DNA from 3 places in the Streptomyces sp. NPDC093225 genome. Region 2 is predicted to be linked to each of the others. Evidence: riboswitches for the same ligand, from Rfam matches in the RefSeq annotation. Region 2 holds a riboswitch; each other region holds the start of a gene.

Region 1 (5,466 bases), on a different contig from region 2:
TCCGGGTGCCACCCCGCCGGGAAGTGCGGCTGCTCGGCCCCCGGCGGGACGGTGTACGTGACCGAGTCCGCGGTGCCGGTGAGGACGGCGTCCTCCCCCTTCCCGACGAGGCAGTCGACCCTGATCTCGGCCCGTACCGTGCCGGTCCACCGCCCGTTCTCGCGGAACGCGTGCTGGACGGTCACGTGACCCCATGACATCGCGGGCGTCGGCCGAGCCGCGCCCGGCCGCGCGACGGAGTGCGCGTCGACGCCCAGGGTGATCGACCCGTCCGGGTCGGGCGCGGGGCCCCGCAGGGCGAGGCGCCCCCAGCCGTGCAGGCTGGTGCTCGCCCGCAGGCCGACGTGGGATCCACGCGCGGCCGGAGCGGCGGTGGCGGAAGAGGCGACAGAAGCGGCGGGGGAGGCAGGAGCGGCAGGACCGGCGGAAGCGGCGGAGGCCGCGGTGACGGGCACGGCGACCACGGCGGCGGTGGCCAGCGCGATGCCCGTGAGGAACGTACGCATGATCGGACCTCTATTCCTGTGCGGAGGCGGGTCGGTTCGATCCCGCTGCACCCACGCTCGCAGCCGCCCCACCCCCACCACGTCCCCCGCGAGAGGGGACCGCCTCCCCCGCCCGGGGGAGGGCCCGTCAGCCCGCCGCGGCACCGCCCGGGCGGTGCGCGCCCACCGGGCCGACTAGGGTCGGGCGCATGCAGGACCAGCCCTCCGCCCAGACCCCGCCCGAGCTCTTCACCTGGGAGTTCGCCACCGATCCGTACCCCGCCTACGCCTGGCTGCGGGAGCACGCGCCGGTGCACCGGACCCGGCTGCCCAGTGGCGTCGAGGCCTGGCTGGTCACCCGCTACGCGGACGCCCGCCAGGCCCTCGCCGACCAGCGGCTCAGCAAGAACCCCGCGCACCACGCGGAGCCCGCGCACGCCAAGGGCAAGACCGGCATTCCGGGCGAGCGCAAGGCCGAGCTGATGACCCATCTGCTCAACATCGACCCGCCGGACCACACCCGGCTGCGGCGGCTGGTGTCGAAGGCGTTCACGCCCCGCCGCGTCGCGGAGTTCACGCCCCGCGTGCAGCAGCTGACCGACCAGCTCATCGACGGCTTCGCGGCGAAGGGGGAGGCGGACCTCATCCACGAGTTCGCGTTCCCGCTCCCCATCTACGCCATCTGCGAGATGCTCGGCGTACCGCGCGAGGACCAGGACGACTTCCGCGACTGGGCGGGCATGATGATCCGCCACGGCGGCGGGCCGCGCGGCGGCGTGGCCCGCTCGGTCAAGCAGATGCGGAGCTACCTGGTCGACCTGATCCACCGCAAACGGGACGATCTGGGCGACGACCTGATCTCCGGTCTCATCCGGGCCAGCGACCACGGCGAGCACCTCACGGAGAACGAGGCCGCCGCGATGGCCTTCATCCTGCTCTTCGCGGGCTTCGAGACGACCGTCAACCTCATCGGGAACGGCCTGCACTCCCTCTTCATGAACCCCCGCGAGCGCGACCGGCTGCAGGCCTCCCTCGCCGCCGGCGAGACGGACCTGCTGGCCACGGGCGTCGAGGAGCTCCTCCGCTACGACGGCCCGGTCGAGCTCGCCACGTGGCGGTTCGCCACCGAGCCCCTGACCCTCGGCGGGCAGTCGGTCGGCACCGGCGACCCGGTACTGGTCGTGCTCGCGGCGGCCGACCGCGACCCGGCGCGCTTCGCCGAACCCGACACCCTCGACCTCGCCCGCTCCGACAACCAGCACCTCGGCTACGGCCACGGCATCCACTACTGCCTCGGCGCGCCGCTCGCGCGCCTGGAGGGGCAGACCGCGCTGGCCACGCTCCTGACGCGCCTGCCCGACCTGCGACTCGCCGTCGAGCCGGCCGAACTCCGCTGGCGGGGCGGGCTCATCATGCGCGGGCTGCGCACCCTCCCGGTCACCTTCACGCCGGAAGGAGCGTGACGGTTCCCTTAAGGAAGATTTCCCTCCGGAAACCGGCCCGAGGGGCGCCGTGCGCCGCGCCGGGGGGACGTAACGGGCTCAACTGGGCGCCGATAGACGGCCCGTAGGGATTCCGACACGGAGCGGAACTGAGCATTCCTCAGTTTCGTGATCTCAACGTGATCTGCGCTGCATCGACTTGTGACATCCGTTCGAACCCGGCTAGGTTCGCGGTCGCCCCCTTGCCGCCACGAAAGGCCCTCACGCATGCGCTCCGGTAACGGCCGCCACCGTCGGCCCCGCCAGGCCCCCGCGATCGTCGTCACGGCTGGAGTCACCGGCTCCGCCCTCGCGCTGCCGCTGCTCGCGGCCACCAGCGCCTCCGCCGCCGACACCACCACCTGGGACAAGGTCGCCGAGTGCGAGAGCGGCGGCGCCTGGAGCGCCGACCTCGGCAACGGCTTCTACGGCGGACTGCAGTTCACCCAGGAAGTCTGGGAGGGCAACGGCGGCCTCGCCTACGCCGCCCGTGCCGACCTCGCCAGTCGTTCGCAGCAGATCACCGTCGGCGAGCGGGTGCTCGCCGCCCAGGGCCCGTCGGCCTGGCCGATGTGCGCGGGCCCGGCCGGCCTGACGAAGGGCGGCCCGAAGGCCAAGGTCGACGCCGGCCTGGAGGACGAGGGCAAGCCGGTCACCCCGGCCCCGGTCCGCCCCGACCAGGGCACGGAGACCCCGGCCGAGCCGACCGAGCCCGCCGCCCCGGGCACCCCGAGCCCCGGCGCCACCACGCCGACGACGCCCTCGACGCCGACGACGCCCGCGACCCCGGGCGGTCCGACGGACCCCGCCTCGCCGTCCGCGCCCACGACGCCGGGGACTCCCGGTACCCCCGGCACGCCGGGCACGCCGGGCACGCCGGGCACGCCCACCGTCCCCGGTACGCCCGGTACGCCCGGTACGCCCGGCACCCCCGACGTCCCGACCGGCACCCCGGGCACCCCCGGCACCCCCGAGACCCCGACCGGCACCCCGTCGGACCCCGGCCAGACCGCCGACGGCGCCACCGGCAAGCACCGCGGCACCCCGGCCCTCGAGGGACCCGGAACCGAATCGGACATATTCGCCGCAACGGGACGTCACGCCGCGAATGATGACCCGGGTGCAGCTGACGGCGCGTCCGGGAACGACGTCTCCACCCTTACGGAGACCACCACCGACCCGACGTACACCGTGCAGCCCGGCGACAGCCTCTCGGAGATCGCGGACGAGAAGGGCCTCAAGGGCGGCTGGGATGCCCTCTACAAGGCGAACGAGCAGCTCATCGGGGATGACGCGGACCTCATCAAGCCGGGACAGAGCCTCCACCTCGGGCAGAAGTAGGGGCAGTTCGGGCGCAGTCGGGACACCCGGTACGCGTTGAATGTCCGGGTTTGGCGCGAGTGAGACATGAGTCTCAGGCCGTCAACTGGCGTGTTGCGTCCGGGAGGTGTGCGCAAGCCCCCTCCCACCTGCGCAAACGCCGGTTCCCGGAAGGCAAGTACGAGCGGTTTCTCCCCGATGTCCCACCTTGAACATCGGGGAGACCTCTGCCTACGGTCTGACCGCTCGCCACCGCGAGCCCCTTCGACCGCACGCCGAGTCCTGCCACCGGACGCAAGGGAACAGTCGACGCGTAAGCGCCGTAGGCAGGAGCGGGGGACCCAAGATTTTTGCCGGGCCCGGCCGTTGAGAGACGGTCACGGAACCGGCTAGGGGTGAAGCCACGCGCTAGGTCGCGAGGCCGGGCAACTCACTCGCCCGAACCCGACAGCTCACCTCGCAGGCGTCGGTGAGGAGACCTTCCATGCTGTCTTCCAGCAAGGGCAAGCACCGCCGTGCGTCCAAGGCCGCCCGTACCGCCGCCCTCGTCGGCGTCGCCGGTGCGGTCGTCGCCGCTCCGCTGATGGCCGCCGGTTCGGCCAGCGCCGCCACCGCTTCCGAGTGGGACCGCGTCGCGCAGTGCGAGTCCGGTGGCAACTGGTCCATCAACACCGGCAACGGCTACTACGGCGGCCTGCAGTTCTCCGCGTCCACCTGGGCGGCGTACGGCGGCACCTCCTACGCCCCGCAGGCCAACCAGGCCTCCAAGTCCCAGCAGATAGCCGTGGCCGAGAAGGTTCTGGCCGCCCAGGGCAAGGGTGCCTGGCCGAGCTGCGGCGTGGGCCTGTCCGGCGCCTCCTACAAGGGCTCCGACGGCTCCACGTCCACGAAGTCCTCCAAGAGCTCCAAGTCCTCGAAGTCGACCGCGAAGAAGAGCACCCGCTCCTCCGAGTCGACCCCGACGACCCGCTCCGCCCGCACCTCCGAGGCCCCGAAGCCGGCGTCCTCCGGCGTCATCAAGAAGGGCGACGGCTCCTACGAGGTGAAGGCCGGCGACACCCTCGGCACCATCGCCGACGCCCAGCAGGTCAAGGGCGGCTGGGAGAAGCTCTTCGAGCTCAACAAGGACATCGTCACCGATGCCGACCTGATCTACCCGGGCCAGATGCTGAAGCTCTCCTGACCGGAGCCGAAGCCCTCTGAGCGGCTCTCGAAGCTCTCCTGAGCGGAGATCTGCTCACCCGGTGCAAGCACGTCCGCCCGGCGCGTCCTCCCCCCGACGCGCCGGGCGGACGTATGTTCGGCGCAGCCCGGGGGTCCCCGAAAGGCCGTCAGGGCCTCCGGAGTGCTCTTGATCAAGGGCCGTATGTCCTGGAAGGCGGGTATTCAGCCCCTTTTTCGTCCCAGGACCCGGGCGGTCGGCTGGCCGATGCCCCGGAGCCGGTTAGGCTCTAGTCCGGCTGGGTCGGTCCCACGGCCCAGGCGCCACCGCACACCTAGCGTCACATCCCAGAAGGAGATGCTCGTGCCGTCCATCGACGTCGTCGTAGCCCGGGAAATCCTGGACTCCCGAGGCAACCCCACGGTCGAGGTCGAGGTCGGCCTCGACGACGGCAGCACCGGCCGTGCTGCCGTTCCCTCCGGTGCCTCCACCGGTGCGTTCGAGGCCATTGAGCTCCGCGACGGGGACCCGAACCGCTACCAGGGCAAGGGCGTCGAGAAGGCCGTCCTCGCCGTCATCGAGCAGATCGGCCCCGAGCTGGTCGGCTACGACGCCACCGAGCAGCGCCTGATCGACCAGGCCATGTTCGACCTGGACGCGACCGACAACAAGGGCTCGCTCGGCGCCAACGCGATCCTCGGCGTCTCCCTGGCCGTGGCGCACGCCGCGTCCGAGGCCTCGGACCTGCCGCTGTTCCGCTACCTCGGCGGCCCGAACGCGCACCTGCTGCCCGTTCCGATGATGAACATCCTGAACGGCGGCTCGCACGCCGACTCCAACGTGGACATCCAGGAGTTCATGATCGCCCCGATCGGCGCGGAGTCCTTCTCCGAGGCCCTGCGCTGGGGCACCGAGGTCTACCACACCCTCAAGTCCGTGCTGAAGTCCAAGGGCCTGTCCACCGGCCTCGGCGACGAGGGCGGCTTCGCCCCGAACCTGGGCTCCAACCGCGAGGCCC
Region 2 (5,466 bases):
GTACGCGGAGGCCCGGCGGCTGTTCCAGCCGCGGCACGACGCGGTGGCCCCGGCGGCCGTGGCGTACCCGGCGCACGAGGACGACGTGGTGACCTGCCTCGACTTCGCCCGCCGCGCCGGACTGCCGGTCGTGGCGCGCGGCGGCGGGCACAGCTACCCGGGCTGGTCGACGGGGACGGGCCTGGTCGTCGACGTCGGGCTGATGGCCGCGGTCGAGCCCGGAACCGGCTCCGCCCGGATCGGGGCGGGCGCCCGGCTGGGCGAGGTCCACGCGGCGCTCGGCGCCCGGGGCGCGGCCCTGCCGGCCGGGCTCTGCCCGTCGGTGGGCATCGCGGGGCTGACCCTCGGCGGCGGCCTGGGCGTGGCCGCCCGGGCGTACGGGGCCACCAGCGACGCGCTCACGGGCGCGCGGGTGGTGACGCCGGACGGGCGGGTGCGCGAGGTGGGCCCGGCGCAGGACGCGGAGCTCTTCTGGGCGCTGCGCGGCGGGGGCGGCGGGAACTTCGGCGTGGTCACCGAGTTCCGGTTCCGGACCTGGCCGGCCGGCGACTGCGGCTTCGCCGAGCTGCACTGGCCGGCGTCGGCGACGGCCGGGCTGGTGGGGGCCTGGCAGCGCTGGTTGGCCGGGCTGGCGGACCCGTTCTGGAGCCAGCTCGAGTTCACCGTGGACGGCGGGGACGACCGGGACGGCCGGGACCGCGGGCCGAACGGCAGGAGCGGCGGGGACGGCAGGCATGGCGGGCACGGGGGACGGAGCGGACGGGGCGACGGCGCGGTGCCCGCGCCCGCCGTGCGGGTGGTGTGCCTGGACGGGCGGGCGGAGCTGGAGGAGGAGCTGGACCGACTGGCCGCGGCGGTCGGCGTGCAGCCGCGCGACCGGTACGTCGTCCGGCGCGGTTACGCCGACACGATGCGGGCGATGGCCGGGTGTCTCGGGTACGCGGCCGCGCAGTGCCGGCTGCCGGGCACGCTGCCGGGGCACGATCCGGCGGGACTGCTGGGGCGCGACTCGTACGCCGGCCGGTCGGACTTCTGGACCGGCGCGGGCCTGCCGCCGGCGGCCGTGGCCGCGCTGCTCGACGCGCTGGCCGGGTACCCGGGGGCGGTGCCGCCGGGCGGGCGGGGGGTGGTGCAGCTGGACGGGGTGTGCGGCGGCGCGCTGAACCGGGTGGGCGTCGCGGAGACCGCCTTCGCCCACCGCTCGTACGGGCTGCTCACCCAGTACCTGGCGTACTGGCCCGCCGGGGCCTCGGCGGCGGAGGCGGCCCGGCACGAGGCCTGGTTGGGCGGGCTGTGGTCCGCGCTGCGGCCGTGGGCGAGCGGGGCGGCTTACCAGAACTACGCCGACCCCGCGCTCACGGACTGGCGCGGGGCCTACTACGGGCCGAACCTGGCCCGCCTGGAAGCGCTGCGCCGCGCCCTGGACCCGGACCGCCTCTTCCGCTTCCCTCAGGCGTTGTGACCCGCCGCCCCTCCGCCGCGCGCGGTGGCCTCGGCCGCCGCCCGCCCGCGCGGTGACCCGCCGACGACGCGACGGCCGGCCCGATAGACCCCCGAGCGGTCTTCCGGGCCGGCCGAGGCGGCGGGCGCGGTGCCGGCGCGTGCAGCGCCGGCGTGCGGTACGGCGACCGGTCAGTAGGCGCCGAACACGTTGTCGATCGAACCGTAGCGGGCAGCCGCGTAGTTGCACGCCGCGGTGATGTTGGCGACCGGGTCGTAGAGGTCCATCGACGTGCCGGGCACGTGGTAGGCGTTGAACGTCGGCTGGATGACCTGGAGCAGGCCCTTCGACGGGATGCCGTTCTGGGCGTTGATGTCCCAGTTGTTGATGGCGAGCGGGTTGCCCGAGGACTCGCGCATGACGTTGCGGTAGATGCCGTTGTACGAGCCGGGGATGCCGTGCTTGGCCATGATGTCGAGGGACTCGCGGATCCAACCGTCGAGGTTGTTCGCGTACGTCTTCTTCACCACGGCCGGGGTGGCCTTGAGGGTCGTGGGGCGGGTCGAGCGGTCGGCGCGCGCGGCGGCGGTGCGGGCGGGGGCCGCGGCCTTGCCGTCCACGCGGAGCTTCATGCCCGGTCGGATCAGTGACGGGTCGTCACCGATGACGGACTTGTTGTCCTGGTACAGCTTCTTCCAACCGCCCGCCACACCGTGCTTCTTCGCGATCCCGGCGAGCGAGTCACCGGCGACGACGGAATACGTGGCCGGGGCCTTCAGAAGGGCCTCGGGGGTGAGGGTGGGGGCGGCGATCTTTGCGACAGTGATCGAATGCGTTGCCGTCGGGGCGGCCGCCGCGGCGGTGGTCGCGCCGATCACGGGCAGGGCCAGGGCGGCGCCGCCGGTGCCGACCGCGAAGAATCCGCGGCCGAGTCGAGAGTTCTTGGGACGGCGGTGCTTGCCTTTTCCGGGCATGGCGCATTCCTCTCCGTCGCCTGCGAGGTGAGCTGTCGGGTTCGGGCTGGAGATGCCCGGACGCGCTGGTCGAGCGCGCCTTCACCCCAAGCCGCACCGGATGGGCCGGTGCGGCGCTTACCTGGGTCCCCCGCTCCTGCCGTACGTGAATGAGTGAGTGGTGTGGGGAATCCGGGCGGCGGCAGGATTCGGCGTTCCACCCGGAATGAGCGTGACCGTAGGCGAGAGCTGCACGGCTGAACAAGTCCCGAATTCCTTAACGCAAAGTTGCCGCAGGAACGGCGACGGAAAACGAACATGATCGGCCGACACGCCGATGGCCAACTGAGGCTCCACAGAGCCGCAGTCGCGAAGTCGATCTCCCCGCCCCGACGCGTCCCACGTGACACATGTCACCGAATGCACGACGGTGCCACATAAGCGGGAAAGACCAGCCAAACCCGAGGAATTGACCGAGCCGGGCGTCACGCAACAGAAACCATCACTCCAGCCCAAATCGGACTTAAGGAATCAACTGGGTGAGGATGGAGCATTGCGGTGCGCCGGGTGTGCGGCTGCCCGGGTGACTTCCGTCCCGCGACGGCCCGGGCACCCGCCCCCGGCTCCGCGCGTGTGCTCCGCTCGGTGTGCCTCGCCCGTCGCCGCCCCGTCGCCGCCCCGTCGCCGCCCCGTCGGCGGCCCCGTCGGCGGCCCCGTCGGCGGCCCGCCGCCCGCCCGCCACCGCCCGCCCTGGAGGCCCCACCCCATGACCGCAGACTCCGCGCACGGGACGGGCCGCGAGCCGGTCCGCGTGCTGGTCTTCGGCGCCTCCCGGCGCTCCGACTCCCTCAACTCGCGGCTCGCCGAGCTCGTCGCCCGGCTCGCCGCCCAGGCCGGCGGCGCCGTCGACCTCGCGCGCATGGCCGACTTCGACATGCCGGTCTACGACGGCGACACCGAGCAGGAGACCGGCCTGCCGCAGGGCGCACTGGCGCTGCGCGAGCGGATCGCCTCCTGCGACGGCTTCGTGATCGCCTCGCCCGAGTACAACGCCTCCGTACCGGGCGTGCTGAAGAACGCGATCGACTGGGTCTCCCGAGTGCGCCCCCAGCCGTTCAAGGACAAGCACGCCCTGCTGGTGTCCGCCTCGCCCTCGCTGGTGGGCGGCAACCGCGGGCTGTGGGCCCTGCGCGTCCCGCTGGAGCACCTGGGCACCCGTGTCTACCCGGACATGTTCAGCCTCGCCCGCGCCCACGAGGGCTTCACGCCGGAGGGCAACCTGACCGACACCGGGCTCCAGGCGCGCCTGACGGACACGGTGGCGGCCTTCCTGCGCCTGGTGGAGGCGGACACCCGCTACGTCTGCCTGCAGCGCCGGTGGTACGAGTTCCTGAGCGACCGCACCGACGCGGCCGTCACGGAGCGCTCGCAGGACTGACGCGCGGGTCAGTCGCCGAGACCGGTGACGGCCAGGGCCGAGGCGATGGTGAGGACCGCGAGGATGGTCATGACCACGCGCAGCGCCGCCGCGCCCCGCTCCTGCGGAGGGAGCCCGGGACGCTCCCGGCGTTCGCTGGGGCCGGGCAGCCGGACGAGCGCGGCGTTCGCGCGCCGCAGCTGGTCGCAGCGGCCGCAGTCCTCGCCCTCGTGGCGGGACGGTGAGTCGAGCCAGTAGGCACCGCTCAGGGCGGCCACGGGTGCGTGGCGTGCGCCCGGCGGGGCGGCCGGGCCGGGAGGAGTCGTCACGGACGGCTCAACCCGGACCTCGCCGAACGGGAAACGGCGCCCTGGCACACCGGTATGAATTCGTTGTCTTCAGCCCGTGTACCGCCCCGTCGCGCGGCGCGCGCCCCCCGCGCCCGGGCCGGGCGCCCTGCCGGCGCGGGGTACGACCGGGCCTTGATCGACTTCCACCAAGGCCGTCCCGGGCCGGCCCCGGCAGATCGTCCAAGCGAGCGGGTTGGCGGACCGGCCGAAGTTCCGTCCGGCGCGGGTGCGCGGGCCGCCGGCGGGCATACGTTGGGGTCTGACCTGGGAAGACCGGGAAGACGCGAGAAGGGCGGCGTGTGATGCGCGAGCTGGTGGAGACGGCGCGGCGGTGGGCGGCCGAGGGGCGTACGGCGTTCCTGGCCCGGCCCGTGACCGAGCAGGGCTTCGGCCCCCGGGACCCCGCCGGGGCGCTGCTCGTCGATCCGCGGGGCGAGTGCGCGGGGAGCCTGTACCGGGGGGTGTTCGACGAGCAGCTCGTCGCGGAGGCGGCCGCGGTCCCGGACGGGGTGACGGCGCGGGTCTGCCAGGTGTCGGTGCACGGCACCGAGGCGACCGGCGCGGGCCTCACCTGCGGCGGGCAGTCGGAGATCCTGGTGCAGCCGCTGGCGTCCGTTCCCGGGCAGTGGTGGGAGGAGCTGGCGCTCGGGTCGAGCGCGGCCCTGGTGACGCGGCTGAGCGAGGACGGCACGCAGGCCGTGAGCACCGTCGTGCGCGTCGGCGACGGCGCCGCTCCCGCCGGCGGTCCGGAGGCGGTGCGCGAGGCCCTGGAGCTCCTGGGGCGGCACCGGGCGGGGCGCGAGGCCCGCTACAGCGACGAGGGCCTGGTCCTGATCGAGGCGTACCCGGCCGATCCGTACCTGGTGATCGGCGGGACCGGCGAGCTCGCCGAGCTGATCGGGCGGCAGGCGGAACTGCTCGGCTGGGAGTGGCTGACGACCCAGGACCGTGCGGAGGCGGAGAAGCGGCTGACGGCACGGCGGGGTTCGGCCTGTCTGGTGATGCTCAGTCACGAGCCGTCGTTCGACGCGCCGGTGCTGGGCGGCGCACTGCGGCTCGGGATCCCCTACGTGGGCGCGCTGGGGTCCCGCCGCACGCAGGCCCGGCGGCGCGAGGACCTGCTCGCGGCGGGGCTGACCGAGGCGCAGCTGGCGCACGTGCACGGCCCGATCGGGCTGGACCTGGGCGCGCGCACCCCCGCGGAGACGGCCCTGGCGATCTGCGCGGAGGTGCTGAGCGTCCTGACCGCCGTCACGGCCGTCACGGCCGAACCGGCCGGCGCCGGCGCTGCGTGAACACCCGCGC
Region 3 (5,466 bases), on a different contig from region 2:
CTGCTCGCGGCCGCCGGAGTGCTGATCCTCGAACTCGTTCGGGAACAGACCGGCACCCAGGGGTTCCTCGTCGGCCTCGGTCTCGCCGTCCTGCCGGTGCCACCGCTGATGGCGGTGTTCCACTGGCTGGGGCGGACGCGGCCGGGGGGCGGCGTCTGGCCGCAGCACCTGTTCGCCTTCGTCTGGGGGGCCTGCGCCGCGGCGCTGATCGCCATAGTGGCGAACAGCTTCGCCACCCGGTGGATATCCGCGGCGGCCGACCCGGCGGAGGCCGACCTGCTGGGCTCCGTGGTGATCGCCCCGGTGGTGGAGGAGTTCGCGAAGGCGGGCGCGCTGCTGCTGGTGTTCCTGTTCCGGGGGCGGGAGTTCAGGGGGGTCGCGGACGGGATCGTGGTGGCCGGGTTCACCGCGACCGGCTTCGCGTTCACCGAGAACATCCTCTACCTCGGCAACGCCTTCGGGCAGGACCTGGGCACCGGTACGTCCGTCATGGGATCGGTGACCGCCGCGACCTTCTTCGTCCGGGCGGTGCTGTCGCCCTTCGCGCACCCGCTGTTCACGGTGTGGACCGGGCTCGGCTTCGGCTGGGCGGCGTACGGGTACGCGTACGGGCCGGGGCGGGGGGTCGGGCGCGGACGCCGGGCCCGGACCTGGCCGCCGGCGGCGGGGCTGGCGGCGGCCATGGCCGTGCACGCTCTGTGGAACAGCTCCTCGGAGTTCGGCGAGTACGGCTTCTACGTCGTCTACGGGACCGTGATGGTGCCGGTCTTCGGCCTGCTGGCGTGGCTGGCGGTGCGGACCCGGCGGTGGCCGGGGGCCGTCTTCGTCCCCGCTATGCGTTCACCCCGCGGTCGGCCAGCCAGGCCAGCGGGTCCGCCGTCGCTCCGTCGATCCGCACTTCGAGGTGCAGGTGGGGGCCGGTGACGTTGCCGGTGGCGCCGACCCGGCCGATGGTCTGGCCGGTCTCGACGGTGCCCGAGGCGACCGAGATCGAGGACAGGTGGCAGTACCAGAGCTCGGTGCCGTCCTGGAGCTTGAGGACGATGCGGTAGCCGTACGGGCCCGACCAGCCGGCGGAGGTGATGGTGCCGCCGTGCACGGCCTTGACCGGGGTGCCGGTCGGGGCGGCGAAGTCGAGGCCGGTGTGGTGGCCGGAGGACCACATCGAGCCGGCGTCGCCGTAGTGCGAGGTCAGCGTGTACGAGGAGGTGGGGAGGGTGTAGGAGCCGGCCAGCTTCGCGAGCCGCTCCTTCTCCGCCTTCTCCGCGGCGGCCTTCTCCTCGGCGGCCTTCTCGGCAGCGGCCTTCGCGGCGGCCGCGGCCTCGGCCTGCTCGCGGGCCGCCTCGGCCTCCGCCTTCGCCTTGGCCGCGGCGGCCTCCTCGGCGGCGCGCTGGGCGGCGGCCTTGGCCTCGGCGGCCGCGGCGTCGGCCTGCGACTCGGCCTGCTGGAGGATCCGGTTGCGCAGCGCCTCGCCGGCGTCGGTGCCCCGCGCGGCCTGGGCGGGGGTGACCCCGGCGCCGGTGAGCGGGGCTGCGACGGCGGTGGTGGTCCCGGGTGCGTCCGCGTGGCCGGTGAGCGCGTCGGGGAGGACGTCGGGCAGCTCGTCCGGGAGCAGCGAGGGGATGGATATCGCGACCGGGGGCTTGTCCTGGGCGGTGGCGATGCCACCCGCGCCGACGGCGGCGATGATGCCGACGCCGAGGACGGTGGAGCTGCGGGCCAGGCCGTTGCGCTGCTTGACGACGCGGTGGCGGCCGCCGGCGGGGCGTACGGAGTCCTCGGTGGGGTTCCACTCGCCCCACGCGCCGGCGCCCTCGGGGGCGGCGGGGTCCGTGGAGGACGGGGGGATGTCGGCGGCAGGCCCGTTGGACGCCACGGGGGCGCTCCTTTCCTTCCTTCTTCGCCTACCGGGTTAGCTGACGGGTTCGGAGCAGGAAGGTCTCCTACGGGCCGGCGGGCCCGATGCACCCCATGGTGGTGGTTCCCCGGTTCCCTCACGGGATTCGGCGCGCACGCGCGCGGTGCCGTCACTGACGACGGCTGGGACAGCCGCGCTGCGTTATCGAACGGTAATAGACAACGGTGAGTGATTCCAAGCGCCGCGCCATGATCCTTCCGGTCAACTCAGCAGTACGTGACCGACTTTGGCCACGACTTATGCCCTACCACAGGAAAAATAGGGACGAGTTGCCGCCCCGGAGGGTCTCCGCGCGGCCGGATCCCACCCCTGACGCACCTTCAGCAGCTGTGCGGAGCGCGCCCTTTCGGCTACGGAACGTGGTGGACGGTGCGCGGACACGACGAAGGCCCGGATCCCATGGATCCGGGCCTTCGTCTTCAGTAGCGGGGACAGGATTTGAACCTGCGACCTCTGGGTTATGAGCCCAGCGAGCTACCGAGCTGCTCCACCCCGCGTCGGTGACACCAGCTTACGCCATCCGAGCGGGTGCTCGGCACCACCTCCGCGGGGCGGCCCGCCGCGGCGGCCGCGGAGCCCGGTCCGACCCGGGCCCCGCGGCCGCCGGAAGGGCCGTCAGACCTGCGCCCAGCCGCGCAGCGCCGGGTGCCGCAGCACCTGGTCCACCACCGCCCGGGCCGCGGCCGCCCCGCCCGGCCCCGGCGGGACCGCCGGGGGCGCCGGGGTCGCCGGGGGCGTGAGGCTCAGGGTCGCCCAGCCGGCCGCGCACTCCCGCAGGGTGGCGCGCCACCCTGCGGGCAGCAGCGCGATCAGCCGTACGGCGGCCGTCTCGGCGGCGGCCCCGGCCGGGGCCAGGTCGGTGACCTCGATGCGCACCAGGGTGCTCGTCCCGTACGCGCCGGGCGCCGGAGCGGTCATCGTCCGGCGGCCACGGGCAGGCCGAGCGCGTCCAGGAAGGGCAGCGCGGGCCGGTCCGCACCCGCCAGCGCGCCCAGCACGGCCAGCACGCCGGCGGCACCGGTGGCCAGGTCCGCCGACAGCCGCAGCGAGTGCTCGCCGAGGAACGCCAGCCGGCCGTCGTGCGGTACGGCGTGCCAGCCCAGGCCCGCGAACTGCGCCCGCAGGGTGTCCCGGGCGGCGGTGCTGCCGTCGAAGGTGTGCAGCAGCGCCGCCATGGCGCCGGCCCGGCCGGTGTAGAGGCCGATGCCGGGGTGGTAGTCCGTGGTCAGGTCGGTGCGCATCGCCTCGTAGACCGCGGTGAGCTCCGGGTCCTGCCGGTGCCGCAGCAGCTCGTGCAGGGCGATGACCTGGCCGGCGCTGCCGCAGGCGATGTGCGGCCCGCGCCAGGGCGCCTGCTCCAGCACCTCGGGCCCGCCGGGCAGCCGGCCCGACTCGGTGAGGTCGTGGCGCAGGATGCGGGCGGCCGCCTCGACCAGCCGCTCGTCCGCGACCGGTCCGCCCGCCTCCCGGGCCAGCTGGTCGTGCACCCGCAGCAGGAACAGCGCCTGGCCGGCGCCCCCGTAGAGCAGGCCCGGCAGGTGCCGCTTGGCCTTGCGGTCGGCGGCGGCCTCCGGGTCGGCCACGGGCAGGTCCGCGGCACCCATCAGGATCCGCTCGGCCAGGGTGACCGCCAGGATCCGGGCGTCCTCGGCGCGTCCCAGGGCGAGCAGCGCCAGGCCCAGTCCGGCCGTACCGGAGTTGAGGCCGTCCCCGGCCTCGTCGCAGGGCAGCGCGGCCGCGCGGTCCATGAACTCCGCGGCCTCGGCGTGGCGGCCGAGCCCGGCCAGCACGCAGGCGATGCCCGAGAGCCCGTCGTACAGGCCCGGGCGCGGGTCCTCCAGTTCGCGGGCGGCGGTGACCAGCCAGTCCACGTGCTCCTCGGGCACCGGCAGGCCCGCGTTGTGCAGGGCCCACAGCACGCCCGCGGCACCGTGCGCCACCGCGACCCCGCCACCGGGGTGCGCGAACTGCTCGATGTCGCCGGGGAAGAGCCGGTCGGTGCGCTCGGGGGTGGCGGTGGCCAGGATGCCCTCGCCCACCCGCTCGGCCAGGGCGGCCAGCCCCTCCGCCTCGACCAGCGCGTCGGGCGCGGCCGCGGGCAGGCTCCACAGCGGCCGGACCACGTCCGCCGCCCCGGGCAGTTCCAGCTCGGCGCCGAGGGCGAGCTCCGCGCGCACCCGGTCGCCGAAGTCCGACGGCACCGGGAAGCGCTCCTGGACCAGCTCGATCAGCTGCTCGGACTTCTCCGGGTCCCAGGGCATGAGGGTGGTCAGCGGCAGGAACACGCTCAGCCGCAGGCAGCCCAGGGCGAACCGGTCGACGGCGGTGCCGGTGGTGCCGGCCGGTGCGCAGTAGCCGGGGGCGCCCATGGCCTGGCCGCTGTGGCCCTCGGCCGGGCGGGTGGTCTCCAGGTCGATGAAGGCCACGCTGCCGTCGGGGCGGATGAGGACGTTGTTGGGGTGCAGGTCGCCGAAGACCAGGCCGCGCTCGTGCATCGTGGTCACGGCGGCCTCGACGCGGTCGAGGACGTCCAGCGCCCAGGCGGTGTACGCGGCCGGGTCGAGGGTCTCGCTCTGGTCGGTCGCGGAGTGCACGACCGGGTTGAGGCGGACCATCTCGCCACCGAGCTGCTTGCCGTCGACGTACTCGCGGGTGAGGAACCAGTGCTGGCTGCCCTGGCGGTAGTCGAGCACCTTGGGGAAGGCGTCCAGGCCCTCCAGGGCGATCATCGCGTCGTGCTCGCGCTGCAGGCGGGTCACCGCGTCGGCGCCGAGCTGGTCCAGGCCCGCGTGCGGGCGGCCCTCCTTGACCAGGACCTCGGCGTCGGTGCGGGTGTCGACCGCGCGGTAGACGCCGCCGCCGTTGGAGAAGTGCAGGGCCTGGGTGATCTTGAAGGGGAACGCGCCGAGGCCGCCGCCGCTGTTGCGCTCGGCCAGCGCCTCCCGGACCACCGGCGGCAGCTCCACCCAGGCCGGCGGCTTGAAGGAGGGGCCGCGCACGTCGGGCACCAGGCGGCCCTCGGGGTCCTCGATGCAGTGCACGGTCTCGCCGTTCGGCTGCCGGGACAGGCGCGCGGCGAAGCCGCCGTAGCGGACGTACAGCGGGCCGGCCTTCCAGCGCAGGTCGCTGAGGATGTACGGGCCGTCGTTGCCCTCGAGCAGGGCGCCGAGCTCCCGCAGGACGGTCTCCAGGTGGGCGTCGTCGCGCGGGTAGAGGGTGATGAACTTGCCGCTGCTGCCCCGGTCGCCGTACTTGCTGTTGCGCAGCATCAGCATGGTGGGGCTGGTCAGGAACTTGAACATCATCGGGTGCGCGAAGCAGTAGTCGCGGACGACGTCCAGGACCCCGTCGGCGGACTCCAGCGTGGCCGAGACGTGGACCTTCCAGCCCTGCAGGGGCAGGTCGGCCTCGGGCGGGGCGAGGCAGGTCCACTCGCCGAGCGCGGTACGGGTCCAGCCCGCCGGGAGCTCGGCGCCGGCGAGCGGGTACTCCTCGCCGCCGGCCGGCCCGGCGGTGGGCTTGTCGAAGTAGACGGTTCCGGGCGGGCA

The links. A riboswitch is a leader RNA that binds a small molecule or an ion and turns the genes downstream of it on or off. The one in region 2 is predicted to bind cyclic di-AMP.
Region 1: another riboswitch for cyclic di-AMP. It lies ahead of ACIQCH_RS08245 (transglycosylase family protein); the one in region 2 lies ahead of ACIQCH_RS07310 (transglycosylase SLT domain-containing protein).
Region 3: another riboswitch for cyclic di-AMP. It lies ahead of ACIQCH_RS04045 (M23 family metallopeptidase); the one in region 2 lies ahead of ACIQCH_RS07310 (transglycosylase SLT domain-containing protein).

What each region holds. Positions count from the first base shown of each region.
Region 1 covers NZ_JBIVNX010000006.1:40,492-45,957, reverse strand. Annotated here, with positions in the region: gene ACIQCH_RS08260 (hypothetical protein) at 1-506, opposite strand, end outside; gene ACIQCH_RS08255 (cytochrome P450) at 695-1,948, shown strand; gene ACIQCH_RS08250 (transglycosylase family protein) at 2,195-3,307, shown strand; cyclic di-AMP (ydaO/yuaA leader) riboswitch at 3,595-3,767, shown strand; gene ACIQCH_RS08245 (transglycosylase family protein) at 3,771-4,469, shown strand; gene eno (phosphopyruvate hydratase) at 4,806-5,466, shown strand, end outside.
Region 2 covers NZ_JBIVNX010000005.1:86,113-91,578, reverse strand. Annotated here, with positions in the region: gene ACIQCH_RS07315 (FAD-binding oxidoreductase) at 1-1,462, shown strand, start outside; gene ACIQCH_RS07310 (transglycosylase SLT domain-containing protein) at 1,633-2,415, opposite strand; cyclic di-AMP (ydaO/yuaA leader) riboswitch at 2,420-2,581, opposite strand; gene ACIQCH_RS07305 (NADPH-dependent FMN reductase) at 3,161-3,832, shown strand; gene ACIQCH_RS07300 (hypothetical protein) at 3,841-4,140, opposite strand; gene ACIQCH_RS07295 (XdhC family protein) at 4,464-5,456, shown strand.
Region 3 covers NZ_JBIVNX010000003.1:18,014-23,479, forward strand. Annotated here, with positions in the region: partial or broken gene ACIQCH_RS04040 (PrsW family intramembrane metalloprotease) at 1-807, shown strand, start outside; gene ACIQCH_RS04045 (M23 family metallopeptidase) at 833-1,876, opposite strand; cyclic di-AMP (ydaO/yuaA leader) riboswitch at 1,887-2,019, opposite strand; tRNA gene ACIQCH_RS04050 (tRNA-Met) at 2,342-2,415, opposite strand; gene ACIQCH_RS04055 (hypothetical protein) at 2,534-2,836, opposite strand; gene lanKC (class III lanthionine synthetase LanKC) at 2,833-5,466, opposite strand, start outside.